3 regions of the Pantoea anthophila genome follow, and region 3 is predicted to be linked to each of the others. Evidence: riboswitches for the same ligand, from Rfam matches in the RefSeq annotation. Region 3 holds a riboswitch; each other region holds the start of a gene.
The links. A riboswitch is a leader RNA that binds a small molecule or an ion and turns the genes downstream of it on or off. The one in region 3 is predicted to bind thiamine pyrophosphate.
Positions count from the first base shown of each region.

Region 1: it holds a riboswitch for thiamine pyrophosphate, as region 3 does, so the genes downstream of both, thiM (hydroxyethylthiazole kinase) here and thiB (thiamine ABC transporter substrate binding subunit) in region 3, are expected to answer to the same signal.
Region 2: it holds a riboswitch for thiamine pyrophosphate, as region 3 does, so the genes downstream of both, OJ965_RS01990 (FAD-dependent oxidoreductase) here and thiB (thiamine ABC transporter substrate binding subunit) in region 3, are expected to answer to the same signal.

Region 1 is NZ_CP110473.1:1,357,608-1,364,553, reverse strand. Features, by position in the region: gene OJ965_RS08905 (mannitol dehydrogenase family protein) at 1-645, shown strand, start outside; gene OJ965_RS08900 (GntR family transcriptional regulator) at 746-1,432, shown strand; gene thiD (bifunctional hydroxymethylpyrimidine kinase/phosphomethylpyrimidine kinase) at 1,490-2,290, opposite strand; gene thiM (hydroxyethylthiazole kinase) at 2,277-3,074, opposite strand; TPP riboswitch at 3,109-3,205, opposite strand; gene OJ965_RS08885 (hypothetical protein) at 3,512-3,709, shown strand; gene OJ965_RS08880 (AEC family transporter) at 3,809-4,768, shown strand; gene ahpF (alkyl hydroperoxide reductase subunit F) at 4,832-6,400, opposite strand; gene ahpC (alkyl hydroperoxide reductase subunit C) at 6,472-6,946, opposite strand, start outside.
Region 2 is NZ_CP110471.1:419,025-425,970, reverse strand. Features, by position in the region: gene OJ965_RS02005 (P-loop NTPase family protein) at 1-123, opposite strand, end outside; gene OJ965_RS02000 (alkene reductase) at 342-1,460, shown strand; gene OJ965_RS01995 (ArsR/SmtB family transcription factor) at 1,477-1,794, shown strand; TPP riboswitch at 1,902-2,022, shown strand; gene OJ965_RS01990 (FAD-dependent oxidoreductase) at 2,107-3,090, shown strand; gene thiS (sulfur carrier protein ThiS) at 3,080-3,277, shown strand; gene OJ965_RS01980 (thiazole synthase) at 3,280-4,038, shown strand; gene OJ965_RS01975 (HesA/MoeB/ThiF family protein) at 4,048-5,016, shown strand; gene OJ965_RS01970 (ASCH domain-containing protein) at 5,025-5,438, opposite strand; gene OJ965_RS01965 (DsbA family protein) at 5,676-6,218, opposite strand; gene OJ965_RS01960 (hypothetical protein) at 6,537-6,806, shown strand.
Region 3 is NZ_CP110473.1:3,262,223-3,269,168, reverse strand. Features, by position in the region: gene polB (DNA polymerase II) at 1-953, opposite strand, end outside; gene OJ965_RS17835 (DedA family protein) at 1,123-1,887, shown strand; gene thiQ (thiamine ABC transporter ATP-binding protein ThiQ) at 1,892-2,593, opposite strand; gene thiP (thiamine/thiamine pyrophosphate ABC transporter permease ThiP) at 2,580-4,187, opposite strand; gene thiB (thiamine ABC transporter substrate binding subunit) at 4,163-5,149, opposite strand; TPP riboswitch at 5,196-5,298, opposite strand; gene sgrR (HTH-type transcriptional regulator SgrR) at 5,334-6,946, opposite strand, start outside.

The DNA of each region.
Region 1 (6,946 bases), 1.9 Mb from region 3:
GGTGCGGAACTGGTCAGTGATGTACTGCCCTATGAAGAGATGAAACTGCGCATGCTGAATGGCAGTCACTCTTTCCTGGCCTACCTCGGCTTTCTGGCGGGGTATGAGTACATCAGCGACTGTGTGGCCGATCCCCATTTCCGCGCCGCCGCCCGTTCACTGATGATTGATGAACAGGCCCCGACGCTGCGCACCCAGGGCGTGGATCTCAATGCCTATGCCGATTCGCTGATCGCCCGCTATGAAAACCGTGCGATTAAACATCGCACAGGGCAGATCGCCACCGACGGTACACAAAAACTGCCGCAGCGCCTGCTCGACAGTCTGCGCTGGCACCTGCAGCGTGGCAGCCGCTGCGACCTGCTGCTGCTTGGCGTCGCGGGCTGGATGCGCTATGTGGGCGGCGTTGATGAACAGGGCCAGCCGATTGAGATCCGTGATCCGATGCAGAAAAAACTGGCGGAGTGCGTTGCCGCCAGCGAAGAGGGTGAAGCGCGCGTGCGGGCGCTGCTCGCCCTCCGCGAAGTGTTTGGCGATGATTTGCTGCAGAACGACGACGTGGTCGCCCGACTGACGGCCTGGTATCAGCAACTGACCACCGAGGGCGCGCGTGCCACTGTGCATCAGTGCCTGAATCGCGGCTGAAGGCGGGACAATAAAGCGCTGGCGCAGACGCAGCGTGCTGATTAGACTGACACTTTGCCAACGCGCTGGCGTCTGCCAGCCGTAATAGGGATATTGCTGCATGTCGAGCGCCTATACCATTACCACCAGCGAACCGGTCAATCAGCAGATTTACCGTTATCTGCGCAAAGATATTGTCACCTGCGCGATTCAGCCAGGTTCGCTGCTCTCTGAGAAAGAGGTCTCCGCACGCTTCAGCGTTTCACGTCAGCCGGTGCGCGAAGCGTTTATCAAGCTGGCGGAAGCCGGACTGGTACAGGTATTGCCGCAGCGCGGCACGTTCGTGCGTAAAATCTCCGCTAAGCGGGTCGCGGATGGCCGCTTTATCCGTGAGGCGGTGGAAGTGTCGGTGGTTCGTCGTGCCGCGCTGGAAATTGGTGATTCGGCGCTGATGACGCTGGAGCACAATCTGCAACTGCAGCGGATGGCGGCGGAGCGGCATGACAGCCAGGCGTTCCTCACGCTTGACGATGAGTTTCATCGTCTGATCGCGGAAAGCATTGACTGCAAGCTGGCCTGGGAAACGGTCGAGAATATCAAAGCGACGATGGATCGGGTGCGCTTCCTGACGCTGAGTGAAGTCTCACCGCCGGAAAAGGTCATTGAGCAGCATGAAGAGATTTATGCCGCCCTGAAACAGCATGATGCCGATGCCGCCGAAGCGGCCATGCGTCATCACCTGCAGGAGATGATCTTCTCCATCACCCCGATTGCTGAGCGCAACAGCGCCTGGTTTGAAGCCCCCTGAATCCCTCCCGAGGGTTCCCGCCTCGCCTGATTATCCGGGCGAGACGGGCAGTCTCTCTTACCACCATTGATGAAAATGGTGAACCGGCCCGATGCCCTTCCCGACCTCCAGCGAATCCGCCTGCATCAGCGCCTGCTGCAGCCAGTTTTTCGCTTCCTCAATCGTCGTCTCCCATCCGTCATGACGCGGACGCAATGCGGCCAGTGCCGCCGACAGCGTGCAGCCGGTGCCATGCGTATGACGGGTCTTCACGCGCGTTGTACTGAACCGCTGCTCTGCCGATGGTGTAATCAGCCAGTCGGGACTCTCCGCTGCCGTAAGATGCCCTCCTTTCATCAGCACGGCCTGACAGCCCAGCGCCAGCAACGCCCGCCCCTGTTCGCGCATCTCCGTCTCATCGGTGGCAATGGCGCAACCCAGCAGGGCCGCCGCCTCTGGCAGGTTCGGAGTGATCAGCGAAACCTGCGGCAGCAACCGCTCACGAACGCTGGCGACGGCGTCCGGTGAGAGCAGCGCATCACCACTTTTCGCCACCATCACGGTATCCAGCACCACAAAAGGGATCGCCGCCTGCTTCAGCCGCGCCGCCACCTGCTCCACGATAGCCGTTTCTGACAGCATGCCGATTTTCGCGCTGTCGATACGCACGTCATTCAGCACAGAATCGAGCTGGGCGGCGACAAAGTCCGGTTCGATGCGATAAACAGCCTGCACGCCCTGCGTATTTTGTGCCACCAGCGCGGTGATGACGCTGGTGCCATAAGCGCCCAGCGCCGAGAACGTTTTCAGATCGGCCTGGATCCCTGCGCCACCGCTGGGATCGGTGCCGGCAATGGTCAGGGCATTAATGCGTTTCATGATTGCCCTCCAGGGTCCAGAGTGCATCCAGAAACGCCGTGGCAAAGCTGCCCGGCCCAGTCGCCTGCCCCGCAGCCTTTTCACCGGCAGTCGCCATCACCTGACAGGCCGCGGCAATATTCAGCAGGCCATCGCCGGGCAGTGCGCTGAACCCGGCCACGACCGCCGAAAGCGCACAGCCGGTTCCCACAACCCGCGTCAGCATGGGAGAGCCGCCACGAATGGCAAAAGTGCGCTGACCATCAGTTGCGTAGTCCACTTCACCGGTGACGATGACCCGCGTGTTCCACTCTTTCGCCAGCTGCCGCGCCGCGTCGAGCGCCGCATCTGCCGGGTGCAGCGTATCCACGCCGCGTCCGCCACTGGCCTGCTGCGCCAGCGCCAGAATCTCTGACGCATTGCCGCGTATCACCGCCGGTTGCTGACTTAATAATTGCTGGCAGAAGTCGCTGCGCAGCGTCAGGGCACCGACAGCGACCGGATCGAGCGTCCAGGGCGTGCCCGCCTCCCGCGCCGCGCTAACCGCTGCCTGCATCGCCCGCTGACGCTCGGGCGTCAGCGTCCCGACGTTAATCAGCAGGGCATCCGCAAAGCCGCTGAACTGTGCCGCTTCGTCAGCATCGATCACCATCGCGGGTGACGCATTGAGTGCCAGCAGGACGTTGGCGGTAAAGTTCTGCACCACGTCATTCGTCATGCAGTGCACCAGCGGTGACTGACGGCGAAAGGTGTGCAGAAGGGGCGCGAACTGCGCGGCAGAAAGGTGTTGAGATGGCTGTATCATCGTAGCTCCCAACCGGCGGACAAGAAGGCGAATGCGGTCAGGCATCAGACTTCCCTACGCTGGCATTATCCAGATCAGGTAATACGGGTATTTCTCAGCCTTCACAAAGAAGGGCACCCCGAGTCGAATTACGGTTTGCAGCATAGGCAAGCCGTTCTCTGAAAGCAAGCAACAGCCGCCAGCGAAATGACCGGAACGGAACCTTACGCATGATCCCGATCAACGTTCCATAGTGCAAAAAAAGGCTTAATGCTGCGGGCCTCAGGGATACCTCTTAAGAGGTACTCCTGCTGTCAGGCCTGATGGGTACTGGCCATCGCTCAGACTCTGACCATTTCATAATAATTAACCTGCGCGAAACACCGTTGTAAAAAAACACCTTATTTCATGGAGTTATCGACTCCTGAAGCGGAACTTCATACTACTCAGGATGTATGATGCGATTGTCAGCGCTTATTCCTCACCGCCATCGATGGCAGGATGTTCAAATCGAACGCCAGGGCGCCATCGCCCCTAATGGCCGACATTACCTTTCCACCTATATCTCGGCCCGTTGTGCGGGCTGCGGCGAAACTATCCATCGTGTTTATTACCGGGACATCAGTGACCAGCAGGCGCGTCGCTGGTTAGGCTGACAGCCCGCCCGACGGCCTGTTCCAAAGCAGGGATGAGTTAACAGTTAGTTAGCGATTTGTTAGTCTGGTAACTATCCATGGTTTACCCAGACGCCTCTTATGCCACTGCTGTTTGAAAGCCTGAGCCATCAGATTTACCTGTCAGCCCCGCTGTTTATCCTGATCCTGCTCGGATATGGGCTGACACGCTTCGGGAAATGGCCTGCCAGCATCAGCGAAGGCATGAACCGCTTTGTGTTTAACGTTGCGCTGCCCTGCATGCTGTTTCGGGTGATGAGTACCTTCTCGCAAAGCCCGCCGGTGGATGCGCGCCTGCTGCTGGCCTTTTTTGGCAGTTGCCTGCTGGTGTTTATCGTGGGACGCCTGCTGGCGACACGGCTGTTTCAGCTTGACGGCGTGGCCGCCTCGGTCTTTGCGCTGGGGGGGATCTTCTCCAACAACGTGATGCTGGGGATCCCGGTGGCTACCGTCCTGCTCGGGCCAGAAGCGCTGCCACCGGTGGCGCTGGTGCTGGTGTTTAACAGCCTGATTCTCTGGACCCTGCTGACCGTTTCGGTCGAGTGGGCAAAACAGGGCAGCTTTTCCCTGACAGGTCTCTGGCGCACCCTGATCGGCGTGCTGAAGAATCCGCTGATCGTCGGCATTCTCAGCGGCACGGCCTGGAGCTTTCTGCAGCACCCCTTGCCGCAGATCGCCGCTGAACCGCTGCGGATGCTGGCCTCGCTGGCGGCCCCCCTGTCGCTGGTCACGCTGGGCATGAGCCTGGCACATTATCGGGTGCGGGAGGGTTTAAAAGAGAGTTATACGATCTGCCTGCTGAAGCTGGTTCTGCAACCGATGACGGTATGGGCTATCGCGTGGCTGACCGGTTTGCCTCCGCTGGAGAGTAAAGTGGTGGTGCTGCTGGGGTCGATGGCGGTCGGGGTTAACGTCTATCTGATGTCGCAGAAATTCAATGTCATTACCGGCCCGGCGGCGGCCAGTATGCTTTTCTCTACGGTGTTTGCGGCCGTGACGACGCCGGTATGGATGATGCTGATGACGCTGGCGGGCTATTAACAGGCGCATAAAAAAAGCCCCTCAGCACAGGGGCTGAAGGGCTTATTGCCTGGCTGATGAAACTTACTCAGCCGTTTTGGTACGGATCAGATAGTCAAAGGCACTCAGTGACGCTTTCGCACCTTCGCCGCTGGCAATGATGATCTGCTTGTACGGCACGGTGGTGCAGTCGCCTGCTGCGAAGACGCCTTTCAGGCTGGTTTCGCATTTCGCATCGATGATGATTTCGCCCATTTTGTTGCGCTCAACCGCGCCTTCCAGCCATGGGGTGTTCGGCAACAGACCGATCTGGACAAAGATACCGGAGAGCGGCAGCTCATGGGTGGTCTGCGTCGTACGGTCAATGTAGTGCAGACCGGTCACTTTGCTGCCGTCGCCTTTCACTTCCGTGGTCTGCGCGTTCAGGATCACATCAACGTTCTTCAGGCTGCGCAGTTTATCCTGCAGCACGCGGTCAGCACGCATCTCACCAGCAAACTCCAGCAGGGTCACGTGTTCCACGATACCGGCCAGATCAATTGCCGCTTCCACGCCAGAGTTACCGCCGCCGATGACCGCGGTGCGCTTGCCTTTAAACAGCGGGCCATCACAGTGCGGGCAGTAGGTAACACCTTTGGTGCGATACTCTTCTTCACCCGGCACGCCCATGTTACGCCAGCGTGCGCCGGTCGCCAGGATGATGCTGCGTGATTTCAGTACGGCACCGGAGGCGGTTTCGATGGCGTGCAGTCCGCCCTCTTTCGCCGCCGGGATCAGTTTAATGGCGCTCTGGCTGTCGATGACATCCACATTGTAATCATCAACGTGTGCACGCAGTGAACCTGCCAGTTTTGCACCTTCGGTTTTAGGGACAGAGATATAGTTTTCGATATCGACCGTATCCAGCACCTGCCCGCCGAAACGCTCGCCCATCAGGCCGGTACGGATACCTTTACGCGCGGAGTAGATGGCGGCTGCTGCGCCCGCCGGGCCGCTGCCGATAATCAGAACTTCATACGCGTCACGCTTGTTCAGCTCTTCCGCTGCGCGTTTGTCCGCGTTGGTATCCACTTTGCTGACGATTTCCGCCAGGCTCATGCGACCCTGACCAAACTCTTTACCGTTAAGGTAAACCGCTGGCACGCCCATCACGTTGCGTTCCTGAATCTCATTCTGGAACAGGCCACCGTCGATTGCGGTGTGGCTGATGCGCGGGTTAATCACCGCCATCAGGTTCAGCGCCTGCACCACATCAGGACAGTTGTGGCAGGAGAGTGAATAGTAGGTCTCGAAATGGAGATCGCTGTCCAGCTCAGCAACCTGATCCAGCAGGCTCTGTGCTTCTTTAGACGGATGCCCACCGGTCTGTAACAGTGCCAGCACCAGTGAGGTAAATTCGTGACCCAGAGGTGAACCGGCAAAACGCGGGCCGCTGTTCGAACCTGGGTTAGTGATCAGAAACGAGGGCTTACGCACCTGACGATCGTTCTCTTCGCGGAAGCTGACTTTGTCAGACAAACCGGCGATATCAACCAACAGTTCACGGATCTCGGTTGATTTTGCCCCCTCATCCAGGGTGGCGATCAACTCAACAGGTTTGGTTAATTTCTCAAGGTAAGCCTTGAGCTGCGTTTTCAAATTTGTGTCGAGCATAGTGATATCCTGGTCAAAAAATCGGGTGCCGTGGCACCCGATTGGAGAATGGTCGAAAGGCCGAAGCGGGATTAGATTTTGCCAACCAGGTCCAGAGATGGAGCCAGCGTTGCATCACCTTCTTTCCATTTCGCCGGGCAGACTTCACCTGGGTGAGAAGCAACGTACTGAGCCGCTTTCACTTTGCGCAGCAGGTCAGAGGCGTCACGGCCAATGCCTTCAGCGGTGATTTCGATAGCCTGGATAATACCTTCCGGGTCAACGATGAAAGTACCACGGTCAGCCAGACCTTCTGCTTCACGCATGATTTCGAAGTTGCGGGTCAGCGCGCCAGTCGGGTCGCCGATCATCGCATACTGGATCTTCGCGATGGTGTCAGAAGAACCGTGCCAGGCTTTGTGGGTAAAGTGGGTGTCGGTAGAAACAGAGTAGATATCTACGCCCAGTTTCTGGAACTCTTCGTAGTGATCAGCCACGTCACCCAGCTCGGTCGGGCAGACGAAGGTGAAGTCAGCAGGATAGAAGAAGAACACACTCCATTTACCT
Region 2 (6,946 bases), on a different replicon from region 3:
GTGCACCACAGGCAGACCTGTTTTGCGTGACAGGGCCTCAGCCAGCGTGGATTTTCCGCTGTTAGAAGGCCCGAGAATACAGATGCGTGGTCCCAGCGCGTCTGACGAGATTAGCCTGTTCACAGATAGCTCCCTGTTAAAATCCGGTAAATGCGCGCTGAGGGGGGTTGCGTCTGCATCCGGAACATAAATCTTACCCCACGGGTTCATCGCCTGGCGATAAGTCTCTCATAACCTGATGAAATCAGGCACAGGACAAATAAAAAGTCCGCAAACACATTTACAAATTTAAATGTGTAAATATAATATCGCCTCTTCAAACACCAGAGGATTTTTTTGTCATGCCATCACTTTTTACCCCCCTGAGCCTGGGCGACCTTCAGCTCCGTAACCGCATCGTTCTGCCGCCGCTGACCCGCTGCCGCAGTGAGCAGCCAGGCAATGTTCCCGGTCCGATGATGGTGGAATATTATCGCCAGCGCGCCGGTGCCGGACTGATGATCACTGAAGGCACCCAGATTGAGCCTCGCGGGCAGGGCTATGCATGGACGCCGGGGATACACAGTGAAGCGCAGATTGCGGGCTGGAAAAAAGTCACCGAAGCAGTGCATCAGGAAGGTGCCACTCTTTTCTGCCAGCTCTGGCACGTGGGGCGGGTGTCCCATAATGAACTTCAGCCAGGAAAAGAGGCCCCGGTTGCGCCGTCAGCGATAGCCGCCGATAACGTCCGGGTCTTTATTGAAACCGGACCGGGTGCCGGAATGTTAACCGCGCCCAGCGAGCCGCGGGCGCTGACGAACGCGGAAGTAAAAGAGATTGTGGCGCTTTACCGGCGGGCGGCGGAAAATGCCAAAGCGGCCGGGTTCGATGGCGTTGAGCTTCACTCCGCCAACGGCTATCTGATTAATCAGTTTATTTCTGAGCACACCAACTTCCGTACGGATGAATATGGTGGCTCGCCTGAGAATCGTCTGCGTTTTCTGCGTGAAGTGGTTGAAGCGGTAAGTTCGGTCTTTGGCAGTCATCGTGTCGGCGTCCGGTTTGCCCCGCTTTTCAGCAGCACGGACGAAGATCGTGTCTATCTGGGTCTGGTCGAAAGTGATCCGCATGCGACTTATATCCGCGCTGCGCAGCTGCTCAATGAGCTGGAAATTGGTTATCTCTCTATCGCCGAGGCGGACTGGGATAACAGTCCTGACCTGCCGGAGAGTTTCCGGATTGCGCTGCGGGAAACCTTCCGCTCGCCCATTATCTACTCAGGCCGTTACACCGCCGAAAAAGCCCAGCGGATGCTGGATAAAGGCTGGGGTGACCTGTTTGGTTTTGGCCGCACCTTTATCGCCAACCCCGATCTGCCCGCGCGGATTAAAGCAGGCAATCCGCTGAATCCGGTGGACCACACCTCCCTGTATGGCGGAACGGAGAAAGGGTATACTGACTACCCTGTTTATCCATCCTGATGTTTTGTGAGGCGGCATGTCACCCGAAGAGGCCCTGAAGTTACTGGCCAATCCCACCAGAATGGCCGTACTGATGTGGCTCAAAAACCCTGACGAAGCGTTTGCGGGCTATGTCCAGCTCTATCCCTTCGACCAGTATGGCGTCTGTGCCAGTCTCATCCAGGACAAGGCGGGCTTATCGCAGCCCGCCACCTCGTTATGCCTGAAAGCCCTGCAGAGTGCCGGACTGGTGGAAACCAGCAAAGTGGGTAAATGGACCTACTATCGCCGCGCCGAGCCGCGTATTCGGGAAGTCACCGACGCAGTGACGCACTCCCTGCAGGCGCTGCTATAGACGTCGCCGCGCGCCTCTGATTCGGTAACGACATCTTTCCATATCTCTCTCTTTCTGCGTCATGCCCCTGCACACTGCTTGACGAAGCTGTTCGCTTCACTTACAACTAAACCCGTCAGGGGAGTCTCGCCGGAGAGACTGAGAGGCTGATAGCGCACCCGCGCGGCTCAGCGACCCTTAGAACCTGACCCAGTTGATACTGGCGTAGGAAGACGGGTATCGCATCAGATACTTGCCGCAGGAGCGCATTCGCGTCGCTTCTGCCTATTCCCTCTGTATCACGGGTCTTCGTTAACGGATAACGAGGCGAATGTGACCCACTCAATCCTGAATCTCTCTTCTTCTGTGGCGGGCAGCCAGGGCCGCTGGTCGGTGCTGGGCAGCGGCGTCGCCGGACTCTGTGTCGCCACCCTGCTGGCGGAACGGGGAGAAGCTGTCGAAATTATTGCTCAGCCTGACTGCCGGGCAGCCTCGCACTGGGCGGGCGGCATGCTCGCGCCCTGGTGCGAGGCAGAAAGTGCACCGCCAGAGGTGATCGAATGGGGCCAGCATGCCGCGGGCTGGTGGGCAAAGCGTGTGGATGGCGTGGTGCAGCAGGGCACGCTGGTGGTTGCACCGCCGCGTGACAGCCGTGAGCTGACGCGCTTTGCCAGCATGACGCAGCAGCATCAGTGGGTGGCCCCCGGCGACGTTGAGCCGGCGCTGGAAAACCGCTTCGCACGCGGCCTTTTTTTTGCCCGGGAAGCGCATCTCGACCCGCGTCGGGCGCTGCAGCAGCTGCAGGATACGCTCAAAGAGGCGGGCGTGCCGTTTCACAGCGGTCAGCCCGGCGGAAAGATTATCGACTGTCGCGGCATCCACGCCGCCGATCAGCAGCCCGCGTTGCGTGCCGTGCGCGGCGAAATGGTGATCCTCCATACCCCCGACATTTGCCTCTCCCGTCCCGTCCGGCTGCTCCATCCGCGCTTTCCCTGCTATCTGGTGCCTCGTGCCAATGGGCACTTCATGCTGGGTGCCACCATGGTCGAAAGCCATGATAGCAGCCCGATTAGCGCGAAAGCGATGATGGAGCTGCTGAGCGCCGCTTACAGCCTGCATCCGGCGCTGGCTGAAGCGCGGATCGTCGAGAGCGGTACCGGGTTGCGTCCTGCTTACCGGCAGAATCTGCCGGAGGTGCGCTACGAAAATGGCCGCTTCTCGCTCAACGGCCTCTACCGACACGGCTTTTTACTGGCCCCGATAATGGCTGAAAACCTTATGCGGCGACTGACTCAGGAGACACCCCATGCGAATTGAACTCAACGGACGCGCGATTGAAACCGGCGCAACGACCCTGGCGGAGCTGATGCAGGAGCAGCAGATCGATCCGCGCACCGTCGCCACCGCCCTGAACGGTGAGTTTGTGCCGCGCACCCGTTACGCCAGCCAGCGACTTGAGGCCGGGAATCAGCTGGAAATTCTGTCCCCGATGCAGGGAGGTTAATCATGTTCTATCAGTTTGCACCGACATCCCGTTTTCTGCTCGGCACCGCCGGTTACCCCTCGCCGGAGATTCTGCATCAGGCGATCGACGCGTCAGGCGCGGAGATCATTACCGTCAGCCTGCGACGGGAGGGGCGGGAAGGCGCGGCCTTTCGCACGCTGCTGCAACAGCTCAACAAACGGATTCTGCCGAATACGGCCGGCTGCCATTCGGTAAAGGAGGCGGTTACCACGGCGCAGATGGCGCGTGAACTGTTTGATACCCCCTGGATCAAGCTGGAGGTAATTGGTCATGCCGACACGCTGCAACCCGACCCCTTTGCCCTGGTGGAAGCCGCCCGCATTCTCTGCGCTGACGGATTTCAGGTGTTTCCCTACACCACGGAAGATCTGATTGTCGGTGAAAAACTGCTGGAAGCCGGCTGTGAAGTGCTGATGCCCTGGGGGGCGCCGATTGGCTCCGGCCAGGGACTGCGCAATATCGAGGGGCTGCGCGCCATGCGTGCCTGGTTTAAGGATATTCCGCTGATTATTGATGCGGGGATCGGCGCGCCGGGCCAGGCGGCTCAGGCGATGGAGATGGGTTTTGATGGCGTATTGCTCAACACGGCCGTAGCAAAAGCTCGCGATCCGGTCCGGATGGCCGGCGCCTTTGCCGCCGCGATCCATGGCGGACATGAGGCGTTTCAGGCCGGGCTGATGGAGCAGCGCGATATGGCGTCGGCCTCCACGCCCCTGTTTGGTCTGGCACAGTTCAGTTAAGGAGCGACAATGGATCGTTATCAGCGACAGACGATGTTACCGGAAATTGGTGAGGCGGGGCAGCAGCGACTGAGCAGGGCGCGGGTGCTGGTTGTGGGCGCGGGCGGTCTCAGTGCCACGCTGCTGCCCCTGCTGGCAGGTGCCGGGGTAGGGTTCATTCGTCTTTACGACGGCGATCGGGTTGAACTGCACAATCTTCACCGGCAGACGCTGTTTGGCGTGGACGATGTCGGGCAGCCAAAAGCCCTCTGCGCACAGCGGGCACTGGCGCAGCGAAACCCTGAGTGTGAAGTCGACGCGCATCCGCAGTCACTGAGCGCCAGTCTGCTGCCGCAGGCGCTGGCGGAGATTGATGTGGTGGTGGATGCGGCGGATAACTTTGCCATTACCTATCAGCTTTCGGACGCCTGTTATCCGCGCGGCCTGCCGCTGATCTGCGCCTCAGTGCTGGGGCGTAAAGGTTATGTCGGCGGATTCTGCGGCGGTGCGCCCGGCTATCGCGCGCTGTTTCCGCACTTGCCCACTGCATCGGCTGACTGTAACACCGCGGGCGTTATGGGGCCTGCGGTGGCCACGCTGGGGGCCATGCAGGCACAGATGGTGCTCACGGTATTGCTGAAACTGACGCCTTCACCGCTGGGTTGTATGATCCACTGCGACCTGGCCTCGTGGCATATGCGACAGTTCCGCTTTGACGATGCCCCGGAACCGGAGGCGCCGGGCACGCCGTTCATCGACCAGGCCATGCTCACCGGTGAGGACTGCATTGTGGAGTTGCGCAGCGCCGAAGAGGCCCCGGTCAGCGTGGCGGAAGGGGCGTTGCGCATTCTGCCAGAGCAGATCGCCAGCTGGCAGCCGCCTGCCGATCGACGCGTGGTCCTGGTGTGCGCCAGCGGAATGCGGGCCGCGCGTGCGGCTGAAAATCTTGCCGCACGCGGGGTCACGCGTCTGGCGCTGATGGCGGCAAAGGCGCTGTAACTGCCGGTTCAGATCACCTCGACCAGCTGGAACGTTTCGAAAATCAGCTCCATCTCAGGGTGAAAAGAGCCTTCCCGCTGAAAGTATCGCTGATGTTCCTGACGCCAGTAGTCGAGGCTGAGATCGCCTTCACCTTCAAGCATCGCCATCTCCGGCGTCACCCGGTCAAAGCGCGTCAGGAACAGCCCGGTGGTGCGGATCACGCAGACGGGCTGCTGTTCACCGTTGAGAACAATGCTGTAACCGCCCGGCTGGGGCAGTTTTTCCTGATCCTGCCAGTTGGCTGCCGACCCACAGGTGGCCACTTTTTTACCCGCAATAATCAGCGTACTTAACGCGTTCGCCAGCTCGGGTGAATCACCAAATGCATCGACCATCGCATCCGGATATTTTTCCTGCAGTTGTTCCAGCGTCATCGCCATCAGCAAATCCTTATGAAAGTGGGTGCGTGCCTGCCTGCATCATTGCAGAGGCACCGAAAAGGTGTGCAGCCGTTCTCTCTGCAACAGCGTTATCTGCGGAGCAGGCTGCCTGTCGCCGAACAGCTTACCCGGCATTCCGGCAGGAAAACAGGCGAATCTCCGGGATAAGCCGTTTTGCCCGCCGATGTCGTGCACAAGCGCCGCTGTCAGGCAAAGCAGTGACTCAGGAGAGACGAACTAGCGTTTCAGGAAGCTCGCCCACTGCTCAATGTCATCACCGCTGCTAATCTCAGGCTGCACCAGGCCGTTAACCATAAAGGTAGGAGAGACGTGAATGCCATTCTGGCGGGCGTATTTGCAGTGCCACTTGATGGCATTCTGCAAATCGGGCCGATCAAATGCCGCCATGGCGTCGACGCCACTGTAGGTTTTCAGGCGTTCCAGAATCTGATTCGGGGTGGCATCGCGGTTCGGACCGGTGCAGTGGTCGGTAAATTCAAACTCTTCCCGGTGATCGGCAACGGCCTGCATCACCTGTCTGGCGGCCGTTTTACTTTCGCAGGCCGCGGCGAGGATATAGCGCACAATGAGACCCGAATAGAGGTGCCACGGCTGGGACTGCAGACGGATCTTCAGAGTGATGTTCTCTTCGCCTGCGTGCGCCAGTAAGGCGTCGAATTTATTGAAAGCGCGAACGGAAAACGGACAGGTAGGTTCCAGAAAGACTTCGAAGATCGCAGGACCCTGACCCCAGACCAGAACATCAGCGTGCTGATTCATTAACCACTCCTTAAGTTTAAACGTAACGGGAAGTCGTCTTACTCTGGCAAATCCGCGGCACAGCAGCCAGTTAAGAATGGGGCTCAATTGTTACAAAAATCGGCAATCAGAAGCGGAGCCGCAGGTAACAGGCGACAGGCAGGCCTCTGAATCGTTAGAATTATCCGTTCTGGCAATCTTCGCCGCGGGTTCTGGACGGCCGCTGGCGAGTCGCTATAGTTAATCAGCAGCGTTCATTCGCCTGAATGAGAAGATCCTTTCTGTGACTTCCCTGTCGGGGATACACGGGAAGCGGATACGTGTTAGAAGAGGCTAAATTTGTATACCGATCTCACCTGGAAAACACTCTATCGCATTATTAACCAGACGATCGCGGACATGCTGGATGAGCAGCAGACCCTGGATGTCCTGTCACTGCGCGCCCGTCTGCTTGAACGGGCGGAAAAAGAGGAGGATGAGGTGATGGTGCTCTGCTACTGGCAGGCCTGCAAAATACTGAGGCGTTTACCTGCCACCGTGACTGCCAGCCAGTTAATGCTGGCTGCCCGCCATGCTTTTCGTGCGCCGCTGGATAACGATCTGCCTTGAGTGAAGCGGACAGGTGCGCGTCAGCCGTGAACATAACAGAAAGGGCGACGCCTGAACCGGAGAGAGATCCCTGCGGGTCATAGCGCAGAGCGCCCATTCATACCTGATTTAACGATGGACTGCTTAAAGATCCCCATTCT
Region 3 (6,946 bases):
TCCTCCATGCGCTGCCACGGATTGTCGATCGCTTTGCCTTCACCCAGCAGCTGCTGCGACACCGACTCCAGGCTGAACGACGGAAAATCCCAGAACGCCGACTTCAGTGCGTCGATGCCATCAATGATCAGGCGGCCGCTGGCCTGCGCGAAAAAAACGCCTGGCTTGAAGCCATGTTCCCGCCACTCCAGCGCCGTCTGCTGGCGGCCAAGACGCAGCGGAATGCCGTAGCGGTCGGCATGTTTCTGCAGCACCCGCAGGTCAAACTGCACCACGTTCCAGCCAATCAGGACATCCGGGTCATGCTCTGCAAACCACTGGTTCAGGGCTTCCAGCAGCTGTGGCCGGCTGTCGAGATAGATCAGGTCGAAATCCAGCGTGCTGGCATCGCCGTTAGCCGGGCCGAGCATGTAGACCTGGCGCTGACCGCAGCCCTCCAGCCCGATGCAGTAGAGCTCGCCATGCTGGGTGGTTTCAATATCCAGCGAGACCCATTTCAGCGGCGGACGATAGTCGGGGTGGGGCTTAAGCCGCGCGTTGACCAGCGTGTCGCCCTGCTGCTCGCCATCAAACCAGACGGGGGCGGTAATAAAGCGCTCCATCAGATAGCGTTCCGGCGGGCGGATATCTGCCTCGTAGATCGGAATCCCCTGTTCGCGCAGCCGTTTTTCGATGCGCTGCAGCTGACGATGCTGCTGGCAGTAGAGGCCCAGCACCGGACGGTGACGAAAATCTTTCAGCGCCAGCGGCTGGATACGCAGCTGGCGTTCCTCTCTCTGCAGCTCGCTGATCTGCGCCTGATATTCCGCAGGCACAAAAGCGACAGACTCCTGCACAGGCAGCACCACGCGCTGCGCGCCCGCATCGGTGGCGAGCCAGAGGATAATTTCGGTGCCATTCGGGCTGTCGCGCCAGTGGCGGGTGAGCAGAAAACCTGCGCGGGGCATAGTCAGATGTTCTCCGGACGCCGTGTTTCAGGGATAAGTAAACAACCTGAGTATATCATGGGTATTTATACAGTTCCTGTCGCCACGATTTGTCAACATTGTCCTACAATTCTTGCCTTGACGCTGTGTGGCTGGCTCTGGACAATCCAGCCTTCTGCTTTGACTAAGGACCACTATGGAAGCCTGGATTCAACAACTGATTACGCAGTCCCTGGAGTGGGCGCTGTTTGCCGTTGCGCTGGTGACGTTTCTGGAGTCGCTGGCGCTGGTCGGGCTGTTGCTGCCAGGTACGGTGATGATGGCCAGCCTGGGCGCGCTGGTCGGCAGTGGCGAGCTTGGCCTTTATCCTGCCTGGGCGGCGGGCTTTGCGGGCTGCCTGATCGGTGACTGGGTTTCCTACGGTATCGGCTGGAAATTCCAGGGGCCGCTGCACCGCTGGAAGTATCTGCAAAAGTACAAAGGCCTGCTGGATAAAACCGAGCATGCCCTGCATCAGCACAGTATGTTTACCATCCTGGTCGGACGTTTTGTCGGCCCCACGCGGCCGCTAATCCCGCTGGCGGCCGGTATGCTGGAGCTGCCGGTACGTAAATTTCTGCCGCCTAATCTCATCGGCTGTCTTCTCTGGCCACCGATCTATCTGCTGCCCGGCATTCTGGCCGGGGTGGCGATTGACGTGCCAAAAGCGGCGCAGGGCGGCAGCTTTAAATGGCTGTTACTCGGCGCAGCGCTGCTGATCTGGCTTGGCGGCTGGTTAGGCTGGCGCTGGTGGCGCAGTGGCAAAAGCCGTGACTGGGCCACCGCCTGGCTGCCCCCGGCGCGCCTGCGCTGGGCTGGCCCGCTGGGGCTGGCGATCGCCGTGGCGGCGTTTGTCGCGATCCAGTTCCATCCGATGATGCCGGTTTTCCGCCATCTGCTGTGGCAGGTTTTCATCGCCTGAGCCGCTAACGACGCGGGATGCCGAGTACGTCGGCCTCCCGCGTGTCGCCCGACAGCAGCTGTCGGGTTTCGCCATCCCAGTAAACCCGGCCATCCACAATGACCACGCTGCGCGGCGCGATCTGCTGCGCATCTTCCAGACTGTGTGACACCATCAGCAGCGTGATGCTGCGCGCCTCACACACCGAACGCACCAGCTGAAGCATTTCGCCGCGCAGGGCGGGGTCCAGCGCGGAAAAGGGCTCATCCAGCAGCAGTACCGGACGGTCACGCAACAGGCAACGGGCCAGCGCCACGCGCTGGCGCTGGCCGCCCGACAGTTCGCCTGGCAGGCGTGACAGCAGATCGCCTAATCCCACCTGTTCAGCCAGCGCAGTCAGCTGCCGCTGCTGTTCCGCGCTGAGTCGTAGCCCCGGGTGCAGCCCCAGCGCCATGTTCTGCTGCACGCTGAGGTGCGGAAACAGGTTGTTCTCCTGAAACAGCATGGAGACCGGTCGTCGGGCCGGGACAGTGTGGGTGTGCTCCTGACCGTCAATCAGCAGGGTGCCCTGATTCACCGGCAGAAAACCGGCAATCAGGCTCAGCAGGGTGCTTTTACCCGCGCCGCTGGGGCCGAGAATCGCGATGCGTTCACCGCGTGTGGCCCTGAAGCTGAAGCGCATCGGCAGATGCTGGTAGAGATAGGTAAGGTTATCAAGAGTCAGCATGGCGGCCCGGTAATTTTTCCATTAGCGTGAACAGCAATAAGCAGAGCAGCAGCAGCAGCAGGGCGGTGACCGCACCATCAGCGCCACGATAGGCGCCTATCTGCTGATAGAGATAGAACGGCAGCGTGCGGAAGTCGGCGCTGCCAAACAGCGCCACCACGCCAAAATCACCAATCGACAGCACGCAGGCAAAGGCCAGCGCCTGGGCCAGCGGACGTTTCAGCGCCCGCAACTCGATCAGCCGCAGCCGGTTCCAGCCCTGAATATCCAGTGAATGGCAGAGTCTGCCGTAACGCTCTGCGGTGTCGCGCATCGGGTTTTCCAGCACTTTCAGCGCATAGGGAATGGCAATCAGCGCATTGGTAAACATCACCAGCCCTTCGGCGGAGTCGGGGAGGCCGATGGTGGCGTTGAACAGCAGGAAAAAGCCGGTGGCGAGCACAATGCCCGGCATCGCCAGAATCAGCATTCCGCTGGTGTCGATAAGCGTGGCCGCCGCCAGATGCTGGCGCAGACGCAGCTCGCGGCTGCTCCAGAGCAGCATCATGGTCAGCACCACGCAGATTAATCCGGCCCCGGTGGCGATGCGTAATGAGGTCAGGGTTGCCCGCCAGAGAGCAGGCTGAGCCAGCGCACCGCGCACTCCGCCATGCAGACCCTCCACAATCACCGCCGCCAGCGGAGGCAGTAGCAGGAGCAACGCCAGCAGGATGAGCAGCGCATCGCTGAGCTGTGCGCCCCACGAATCCTGCGGATCGCGCCAGCCCTTCAGCTGACGGGTGCCGGCGGGGATCGCCTTACTGAAGCGCTGGCTGAGCAGCACCAGCGTCAGGCAGCAGCCGAGCTGAATCAGCGCCAGCAGCGCGGCACGGCCCGGATCGTAGTCATAACTCAGCGCCTGGAAAATCGCCAGTTCGAGCGTGGTAGCCTGCGGCCCGCCCCCCAGTGACAGCACGGTGGCAAAGCTGGCAAAGCAGAGCATAAAGATCAGCGCGCCGGTCGGCAGCAACTGACGCCGCAGCCACGGCCACTCCAGCAGGCGAAAATGGTGCCAGCCGCGCAGGTCGAGCTGCGCGGCGAGCTGACGCTGCTCGGCCGGAATGCTCTCCAGCGCCTGCAGCATCAGACGCGTCGCCAGCGGCAGATTAAAGAAGACGTGCGCCAGCAAAATGCCCGGCAGACCATAGGGTGAGAAGTGATAACCGATGCCCAGCAGCTGACAGAGTTGCGCCAGCCAGCCAACGCGGCCATAGACGGTTAACAGACCAAACACCGCCACCAGTACCGGCAGGACCAGGGTCATGGCACAGAGACGCAGCAGCAGCTGGCGGCCGGGAAAACGGCGTCGATAGAGCGCCCGCGCCAGCGGCACCGCAGGCAGCAGGGAGAGCAGGGCGGAGAGCAGCGCCTGACCGAAAGAGAAGCCGATTACGTGCCGCAGATACGCATCCTGCAGCACGCTGCGCCACTCCAGGCCTGGCGCGGCCATCCAGAGTGCGCCAAAGGCCAGCAGCGCCACGCCGGTTAGCAGCAGCGTGGCGAGCGAGCCGGGGATCAGCCAGCGCGGCATCAGCGGCTGACGGCGCGTTGCCACTGGCTGATCCAGCCTGAACGCTGTGTAGCCACCTCTTCAGGCGAGAACTGCAGGGCGGTGGACGGCACCGTCAGGCTGGCAAAACCGGCAGGCAGCGGCGTATCGATCACCGGGTACATCCAGTTGCCGGTGGGAATGGTGCGCTGGAACGCAGGCGAGACCATAAACTGCATGAACTGCTGTGCCAGCGCAGGCTGTTTACTGCTGGCTAACTGTGCGGCCACTTCCACCTGCAGATAGTGTCCTTCGGCAAACGGGGCGGCGGCGTAGTTCTCTTTTTTCTCTTCGATGATGTGGTAAGCCGGAGAGGTGGTGTAACTCAGCACCAGATCGCCTTCGCCCTTCAGGAACAGGCCATAGGCTTCGCTCCAGCCTTTGGTCACCGTTACGGTTTTCTGCGCCAGCTTCTGCCACGCCTGCGGAGCCTGGTCGCCGTAGACCTTCTGCATCCACAGCAGCAGGCCTAAGCCGGGGGTACTGGTGCGGGGATCTTCGTAGATCACCCGCCACTTTTCCGGGCTGTCGACCAGCTCTTTCAGGCTCCTGGGCGGGTTTTTCAGCCGGGTTTTGTCATAGACAAAGGCGAAGTAGCCATAGTCAAACGGCACAAAGGTGGTGTCGTGCCAGCCGCCAGGCAGGGTAAGTTTTGCGGTGTCGACCTGACTTTCAGCAAACAGACCGGTTTTCTGCGCCGCCTGCACCAGATTGTTATCCAGCCCCAGCACCAGATCCGCTTTGCTGTTTTTGCCTTCCATCCGCACGCGGTTCAGCAGCGAGACGCCATCTTCCAGCGTGACGAATTTCAGCTCACAGTTGCACTGCGCCTCAAAGGCTTTTTTTACCGCCGGGCCAGGGCCCCAGTCGGCAGAGAAGGAGTCGTAGGTGTAGACCGTGAGGACCGGTTTAGCCGCCAGAACGGGGGCGGAGAGTAACAGCAATACCGGCAGAACTTTGTTTAACACTTTGCGCTCCTTCAGGAGAATAGGGGATGAGTCGCAAAGGATCTGAGCACAACGGCCTCTCAAATCCCTACGTCGGTATTAACCGAATCAGGTTCGACGGGTCTCTCTCAGCTGCTTGCTGGTGGCAGGCGGCACCCCGTTGAGAACGTCACATTCTAGTCATTTCAGCGCCGTGGCGAAAGCGTCACAGTGCCGGCGGCGCAAACCAGGCCGATTTAAAATCAAACCAGCCCAGGGTATTCATCCGCACGCCACGCATGCTGCGCTGGCCCTCAAGCAATAGCCAGTGATGAAACAGCGGATGCAGGCCCGCCTCTTCAACCAGCTGTTTGCTCCACTCGGCCAGCGGCAGCGTTTTCTCGCGCCAGCGGGCCGCGTCACTGTGCCAGTCAATCGGCAGGCAGTGATGCAGCAGCGGGATCTCATACAGCTGGGCGAACAGCGACCAGTTCAGCGGCAGGGTAAAGTTGACGCTGCCGAGCCAGATATCACTCTCCGCGTCGCCCTGATACCAGCTTTCATAACTGATCTCACGGGTTTCCAGCGTGACGCCCTGTTGGGCCAGCAGGGGACGCAGCGCATTGGCGATGCCCTCATGCTCCACGTGCTGACTGTACCAGGTCAGCGTCAGATGGGTCAGGCCGGGCGGCTTTTCGACCGGGGTCAGGTCCCGGCGGTGGTGCCAGCGCGGCAGCAGGCCATAAGCCGGAAACCAGTATCGCTGATAGCCGACGCCCGCGTGGTTGAGCAGGGCGATAGGGTTAAAGAGATAACTGACCCAGCGCCTGACTGCCTCATTGCGGCCCTGCTCTGAACGCTGGTCAAACAGCAGATAGTAGCAGCCCTCTTCAAGGCGGCTCTCCTCCTGAATCTCATCCGCAGCGTCCCCCTGCAGGCGCACACCGGCATAGACCAGCTCATCGCTGATGTCGGGCAGCACCCAGATAGAGACATCATCGATCAGGGCGCGAAAGCCAAAGTAATCATCAAAGGCTTCAATCTTCAGCTGGCTCTCATGATTGCGGATCACCCGATAGGGGCCGGTGCCGATTGGCTGGCGGGCAAAATCCTGAATCGTCGGCCACTCGCGCGGCAGGATCATCGCGCTGACGCTGCCCAGCAGCCAGGGCAGGCCGTCGTCGGGCTGGCTCAGATGCACATCCAGCGTCCAGGGGGCGGGTGAGGAGATCTCCGCAATGTGGGAAAAGAGCGGATGAGGGCGCTGACGCTCCAGGGTGGCGATGACATCCGCCATCTCCAGCTCCCGACCGTGATGAAAACGAATGGCCGGACGCAGAAAGAAGCGCCAGTGAAGCGGGGAGGTCTGCTGCCAGTGATGCGCAATATCGGGCTCGATTTCCCCGTTTTCCTCATTTATCCGCGTCAGCCCATTAAAAATCTGTCGGGCGATGTGCGTTTCAGAGCGCCGCAGCGGCGAGCCAGGCAGCAGATTGAGCAGGGGACGATAGTAGAGCACCCGCAGGATATGCTTGCCCTGCCGGAAACTGCGGCCGAGATGCGCACTGATCATCTGCCGCACCTGATCCTTATCGCCCACCAGCTGGACCAGCTGATCGATGCGATCCTGCTCCAGCAGATCTTCGGCACGCTGCTGCTGTAAAGCCAGCCCGGTATAGCAGAACGTCAGATGTGACCGCCTGCCGCGTCCCGCTTCTGCCTGCCAGACCAGCCAGCCTGCCGCCTGCATCCGGTTGAGCAGATTGCGCATGTGGCGGCGCGAGCAGTGCAGCAGGTCAGCCAGTTCGCTGAGCGTAATGGCCTGCGACTGGCCCTGGC